Sinorhizobium fredii: one gene and its partner. Each later gene encodes a partner of the first gene's protein in a complex. Links are inferred from orthologs where the notes say so. Each region holds a gene or a part of one and is shown in the gene's direction. Other genes may lie near its edges.

The links.
Region 2: the proteins of eno (region 1) and NXT3_RS07020 are in contact, whole or in part, in a solved structure (PDB 2FYM), measured with the Escherichia coli proteins. The link is inferred for Sinorhizobium fredii from one-to-one orthologs.

The regions. Positions count from the first base shown.
Region 1 is NZ_CP024307.1:1,572,389-1,575,576, forward strand. What follows is about bases 1-2,873. They hold eno (phosphopyruvate hydratase), read left to right. Parts: upstream 1-736; coding sequence 737-2,011; downstream 2,012-2,873. Other genes in these bases: kdsA (3-deoxy-8-phosphooctulonate synthase), read left to right, coding at 1-593; NXT3_RS07675 (FtsB family cell division protein), read left to right, coding at 2,302-2,622; pdhA (pyruvate dehydrogenase (acetyl-transferring) E1 component subunit alpha), read left to right, coding at 2,760-2,873. Outside these bases: more of pdhA, read left to right, coding at 2,874-3,188. UniProt on the Escherichia coli protein: Catalyzes the reversible conversion of 2-phosphoglycerate (2-PG) into phosphoenolpyruvate (PEP). It is essential for the degradation of carbohydrates via glycolysis.
Region 2 is NZ_CP024307.1:1,456,675-1,460,312, reverse strand. Bases 180-3,502 are described here. They hold NXT3_RS07020 (Rne/Rng family ribonuclease), read left to right. Parts: upstream 180-545; coding sequence 546-3,302; downstream 3,303-3,502. Other genes in these bases: NXT3_RS07015 (pyridoxal phosphate-dependent aminotransferase), read right to left, coding at 3,488-3,502. Also shown: more of NXT3_RS07015, read right to left, coding at 3,503-3,638. UniProt on the Escherichia coli protein: Endoribonuclease that plays a central role in RNA processing and decay. Required for the maturation of 5S and 16S rRNAs and the majority of tRNAs. Also involved in the degradation of most mRNAs.

The DNA.
Region 1 (3,188 bases):
TGGAAATCTTTGCCGACCTCAAGCGTGAATTCGGCTTCCCGGTGCTGACCGACATCCACACGGAAGAGCAGTGCGCCGCGGTCGCCGAGACCGTCGACATTCTGCAGATCCCGGCCTTCTTGTCGCGTCAGACCGATCTTCTCGTAGCGGCCGCCAAGACCGGGCGCGCCATCAACGTCAAGAAGGGCCAGTTCCTGGCGCCCTGGGACATGAAGAACGTGCTCGCCAAATTCACGATGAGCGGCAACCCGAACGTCCTTCTCTGCGAGCGTGGCGCATCCTTCGGCTACAACACGCTCGTTTCCGACATGCGCTCGCTGCCGATCATGGCGGCGCTCGGGGCCCCGGTCGTGTTCGACGCCACCCATTCGGTGCAGCAGCCCGGTGGGCAGGGCGGCTCCTCAGGCGGCCAGCGGGAGTTCGTCGAGACCCTGGCACGCGCCGCCGTTGCCGTCGGCGTTGCCGGCGTCTTCATCGAGACGCATGAGGATCCGGATAACGCTCCCTCCGATGGCCCGAACATGGTGCCGCTCAAGGACATGCCGCGGCTCCTCGAGAAACTGCTCGCCTTCGATGCCATCGCCAAGACTTGAAAGAGCAGGTGCCGCGCCGCGCGTGAAATTCTCATGACGCACGACGGCACCCCGTGCTCCCGGCGCCCAGCGCCATTGTAATTTCAGGGCCATCCATTAAGACAGGCCGACCATCACCAACGTCCACAAGCAGGGAAGAGATCATGACTGCGATCATCGACATCATCGGCCGAGAGATCCTCGACAGCCGCGGCAACCCGACCGTCGAGGTCGATGTTCATCTCGAGGACGGCAGCTTCGGCCGCGCCGCCGTTCCCTCGGGCGCTTCGACCGGCGCGCATGAAGCGGTCGAGCTGCGCGACGGCGGCACCCGCTATCTCGGCAAGGGCGTAGAGCGAGCCGTCGACGCCGTCAACGGCGAGATCTTCGAGGCGATCGGCGGTCTCGATGCCGAGAACCAGATCCAGATCGACAAGACGATGATCGAGCTCGACGGCACGTCGAACAAGTCGCGCCTCGGCGCCAACGCCATTCTCGGCGTGTCGCTCGCCGTCGCCAAGGCTGCGGCGGAAGCGGCGGGCCTGCCGCTCTACCGTTACGTCGGCGGCCCGAACGCACATCTCCTGCCGGTGCCGATGATGAACATCATCAACGGCGGCGCGCATGCCGACAACCCGATCGACTTCCAGGAATTCATGATCATGCCGGTGGGCGCCGAAACGCTGAAGGATGCCGTCCGCATGGGTTCGGAAGTCTTCCACACGCTGAAGAAGCAGCTCGCCGCCGAAGGCCATAACACCAATGTCGGCGACGAAGGCGGCTTCGCGCCGGGCTTGGCTTCCGCGCCTGCGGCCCTCGACTTCATCATGAAGTCGATCGAGAAAGCCGGCTACAAGCCGGGTGAGGACATGTATGTCGCGCTCGACTGCGCCTCGACGGAGTTCTTCAAGGACGGCAAATACGTGCTCGAAGGCGAGGGCCGGACGCTGGAGCCGGGTGCCATGGCCGAATACCTCGCAGAGCTTGCCGCCAAGTATCCGATCATCTCGATCGAGGACGGCATGGCCGAAGACGACTGGGACGGCTGGAAGGCGCTGACCGACCTCATCGGCAACAAGTGCCAGCTCGTCGGCGACGACCTCTTCGTCACCAACTCCGCGCGGCTGCGCGACGGCATCAAGATGGGCGTCGCCAACTCGATCCTCGTCAAGGTCAACCAGATCGGCTCGCTTTCCGAGACGCTCGATGCCGTCGAGACGGCCCACAAGGCCCGCTACACCGCCGTCATGTCGCACCGTTCCGGCGAAACCGAGGATTCGACGATCGCCGATCTGGCGGTTGCCACCAATTGCGGTCAGATCAAGACCGGTTCGCTCGCCCGTTCCGACCGGCTTGCCAAGTACAATCAGCTGATCCGCATCGAGGAACAGCTCGGCCTGCAGGCGGCCTACGCGGGTCGGTCGATCCTGCGGGGGTGATTATTGGCTAAGCGGCGCAGCGGCTGCCCCTCATCCGCCTAGCGGCACCTTCTCCCCGCTCGCGGGGAGAAGGGACTCGCGGGTGCCACGTCAGTCCCCTCTCCCCGCGTGCGGGGAGAGGGGACTGAGGTGAGGGCAAATTAAGCCAAAATGCCTGCCGACAACCCGCAATATTCCAAACCCGCCTGCCTCACGGCCGGCGGGTTTCCTTTTCCCTGCCATTCATGGTCAACGGTCGGTTAATCAATCGGCGCTAGTCTGCCTTGGTATTGCGTAGCAGGGCATCGACGATGTGGACACGGCATCACAAGAAGCGGAGACTGGGGCGGCTGGTAGTGCCGGTGATCGCAGTCGCCTTTCTTTCCTACTTCGGCTATCATTCGATCCATGGCGGTTACGGCTTAAGGGCGACGGAGGAGTTCGACCGCCAGATCGCCGAGCGGCAGGCACGGCTCGACGAGCTCACTCAAAGGCGGCAAATCCTGGAAAAGGAGGTCGAGCTGATGAGTGACGGTTCGTTGGAAAGAGACATGCTGGATGAGAAGGCTCGCCTCGCGCTCAATATGTCGCGTAGCGACGAGATCGTCATTTTTCATCGCCCAGCGAATTAACTGAAATTCGGTTAATCACAAATAAACGTTTAAATTCAGCTATTTGCCTTGAATGATAGCCATGCAAATATGGCATTGCTGCGGCGCGCTTCTTTGCCTATGGTAGCCCACCAAAGGCTAACCATTGGGAGGAATGAATGGCTCCGCGAAAAACCGCGTCCGTCTCCAGCCGCAAGGCCGCCGCCAAGCCGGCCAAGAAGGACTTCACCAGCGGCACGATCGCCGAATTCTCCAAGGAAGATGAACTGAAGGCCTATCGCGAAATGCTGCTGATCCGGCGTTTCGAGGAGAAGGCCGGCCAGCTTTACGGCATGGGCTTCATCGGCGGCTTCTGTCACCTTTATATCGGCCAGGAAGCCGTCGTCGTCGGCATGCAGCTGGCGCTGAAAGAGGGCGACCAGGTCATCACCGGTTACCGCGATCACGGCCATATGCTCGCCTGCGGCATGAGCGCCCGCGGCGTGATGGCCGAGCTTACCGGTCGCCGCGGCGGTCTTTCCAAGGGGAAGGGCGGCTCGATGCACATGTTCTCCAAGGAGAAGCACTTCTACGGCGGCCACGGCATC
Region 2 (3,638 bases), 120 kb from region 1 along the record:
ATCAATATTGTGGCGGCAAAGGCTTTTCCCTTGCCAATGTGACATAGAAACCATAAAAGCGTCACAAGGAGAAAGTGTTGACGGGATAGAATCGTCGGCCGGGCAGCCGGAGCTTCGAGAAGCTTGGCGCCAGGGAAGTGATCGAGCCGGAACAGCCGGTTGCAACCGTATCATGCTTCCGCGGCCGCAGGTGTTCATCCGCCGTCGCTGCATTTCCTCTCGTACACTGGATCGCAGTTTCCGGCGGTGGCCGGAGTTCTTGATGGTGATTTTCACCGACTGCCCGCAAGCGGGCGTATTCATCGGACCTCCCCTCGAGGTCCAGGACATTGGCATTCTTGTTTGGTCTTTGATGTGACTCAGCAGCATCGGTCAGGAGTAAAGAGGCCCCGGGACGAGATCGTTCCGGCTGCCGTCTGGCTGCTGCACCATCACCTGCGCCAAACAGGACCTTTCACATCCGGCGCAGCTTCCGACGAGTTCGACAGCCTTCCAAGCGAAGTGCCTCTGTCTGCCGTTGCCCTGCGCCGAGGAGCAGAGCTTAGATGGCAGAGAAAATGCTTATCGATGCGTCTCACTCAGAGGAGACGCGCGTCGTTGTCGTTCGCGGGAACCGCATAGAAGAATTCGATTTCGAATCGGAACATAAGAAGCAAATCCGCGGCAATATCTATCTGGCCAAGGTGACCAGAGTGGAGCCGTCGCTGCAGGCGGCCTTCGTCGATTATGGCGGCAATCGCCACGGCTTCCTGGCCTTCGCCGAAATTCACCCCGACTACTATCAGATCCCCCTCGCCGACCGTCAGGCGCTGTTGAAGGCGGAAGCCGAAGAGGCCCGCCGCGAGGACGACGTCGAGCCGGTCGAGACCGCAGACGAGCAAACCGTCGCGCCGACAAGGGACGAGGCTCCGGCTGAAGAAGCCGCCGCGGCCGAACCGGAAACGGAAGTCAAGGCAGAGGCGGAGAAGCCGAAGGCCAAGCCGAAGCGCACGCGCCGGGCGAAAGCCAAGGCCAGCGAACAAAAGGAAGAGGCGCAGGGCGACGCCGAGGCGAGTGATGAGGGCAGCAGCGGCGAAATGGCCGCGATGGTCGACGTCGACTCGATCTCCGAGGACGTCGATGCGCGCCGCCGCCGCGACGATGATGACGACGATGACGACGGCCATGACGGCGAGAAGGAAATCATCGAGTCTGTCGGCGCAGAAGATGCGATGGAAGAGGTTCCGGACCGGCAGGTCCGCAAGCCGCGAAAGCAGTACCGCATCCAGGAAGTGATCAAGCGCCGGCAGATCCTGCTCGTCCAGGTCGCGAAGGAAGAACGCGGCAACAAGGGCGCGGCGCTCACCACCTATCTTTCGCTCGCGGGCCGCTATTCGGTGCTGATGCCGAACACGGCGCGCGGCGGCGGCATCTCCCGCAAGATCACCAACTTGCAGGACCGCAAGCGCCTCAAGGAAATCGCCCGCGGTCTCGACGTGCCGCAGGGCATGGGCGTGATCCTGCGCACCGCTGGCGCCAACCGCACCAAGGTCGAGGTCAAACGCGACTTCGAATATCTGATGCGGCTGTGGGAGAACGTCCGCACGCTGACCTTGAACTCCACCGCCCCCTGCCTCGTCTATGAGGAAGGCAGCCTGATCAAGCGTTCGATCCGCGACCTCTACAACAAGGATATCAGCGAGATCATCGTCTCCGGCGAAGAGGGCTACAAGGAAGCCAAGAGCTTCATGAAGATGCTGATGCCGAGCCACGCGAAGGTCGTGCAGCCCTATCGCGACGTGCATCCGATCTTCTCGCGTTCCGGCATCGAAGCCCAGCTCGACCGCATGCTGCAGCCGCAGGTGACGCTGAAGTCGGGCGGCTATATCATCATCAACCAGACCGAGGCGCTTGTCTCGATCGACGTGAACTCCGGTCGCTCGACCCGCGAGCATTCGATCGAGGATACCGCGCTGCAGACCAACCTGGAGGCGGCCGAGGAAGTCGCGCGCCAACTGCGTCTTCGCGACCTTGCCGGCCTGGTGGTCATCGACTTCATCGACATGGAAGAAAAGCGCAACAACCGCGCCGTCGAGAAGAAGCTTAAGGACTGCCTGAAGAACGACCGGGCGCGCATCCAGGTCGGCCGCATCTCGCATTTCGGCCTGCTTGAAATGTCGCGCCAGCGCATCCGCGCCTCGGTGCTCGAAAGCACGATGCAGTCCTGCCCGCATTGCAACGGCACGGGCCACGTTCGCTCGCAGTCTTCCGTCGCGCTGCATGTGCTGCGCGGTATCGAGGAACATCTGCTAAAGAACACCACGCACGACATCGCGGTCCGCACGATCCCGGAAATCGCGCTCTACCTTCTCAATCAGAAGCGCGGCACGATCACCGACTATGAGCGGCGCTTCGGCGTCTCGATCATCATCGAGGCGGACGCGCATGTCGGCGCCCAGCACTTCGCGATCGACAGAGGCGATCCGGTCGAGAATCCGGTGAAGATCGAGCAGCTTCTGCATTTCGAGCCGGAGCCGGAAGAAGAAGAAGAAGAAGAAGACATCGTCATCGAGGAGGATCTGGACGAGGAGGAAGCGGAAGAGACCGCGGCCGAGCGTCCGGGACAGCCGAAGGCGCAGGCCTCCGACGACCAGGGCGGCCGCAAGCGCAAGCGCCGTCGCCGGCGGCGCGGCAAGGGTGCCGGCCACGGACCGGAATCGGTCGCGGCGGAAGCCGGAGACGCGCTTGATGGCGCGGCTGACGAAGGCGACGAGTCCGAGGACGAAGGCGAGGTCCAGGATGCCTTGACGGCAGACGGGGATCAGAAGCGCAAGCGTCGCCGTCGCGGCAAGCGGGGCGGCCGCCGCAACCGGCCAGAAGCCGAAGGTGAGGCCGCTCTTGCTGCAGAGTCCGATGACGAGCCGGCCGATGCCGAAGAGGCAGCGGACGCCAACGACGCCGATGCAGCTGCCGCCGCGGCCGTCGAACAGGTCGTGAATGCGGCGTCTGTCAAGGCCGAGACTCCCGCTGCCGAAGCCAAGCCGGCGAAACCGAAGCGCAGCCGCAAGAAAGCCGTGGCCGCCGAGGCACCGGCGGAAAATGCCGACACGGCGGCCGAACAGGCTGTCGAAGCGCAGCCGGATGAAACCGGTCCTGCTCAAGTCGAGGAAGCGGTTGCAGACCTGGAGGCCGGCAAGCCCGCACGGACGACGATTGCTTCCGAGCCCGTGGTCACATCGAATGTGGCCAAGGCCGACAGCAGCGAAGAAGAGGCAGCCAAGCCGAAAAAAGGCGGCTGGTGGCAGCGCCGCGGCTTCTTCTGAGAAAGCATAGGCTTACCAAGCAAAAGGCCCGGAACATTCCGGGTCTTTTTTGTTACTACATGCCTCCTTAAATCGACCTCGATTTAGGGAGGCATGCAGTAATTCAAAGTGCTACAGGGACCTTTGCGCGTCTGATAAGACGCGCGGCGCTGTAGTAGCGGTCGACGCGCCCGACCCGAAGGCGGTTATTTCAACCAATGCGCAATGCGGTCCATCGCTTCGGCCATTTCGGCGGGCGCGCCGGCATAGGAAAAACGCATGCTGCGATGCCCTTCGAGCGGATCGAAATCGAAGCCGGGCGTGGCGGCGACATTGATCTCGGCGAGCATGCGACGG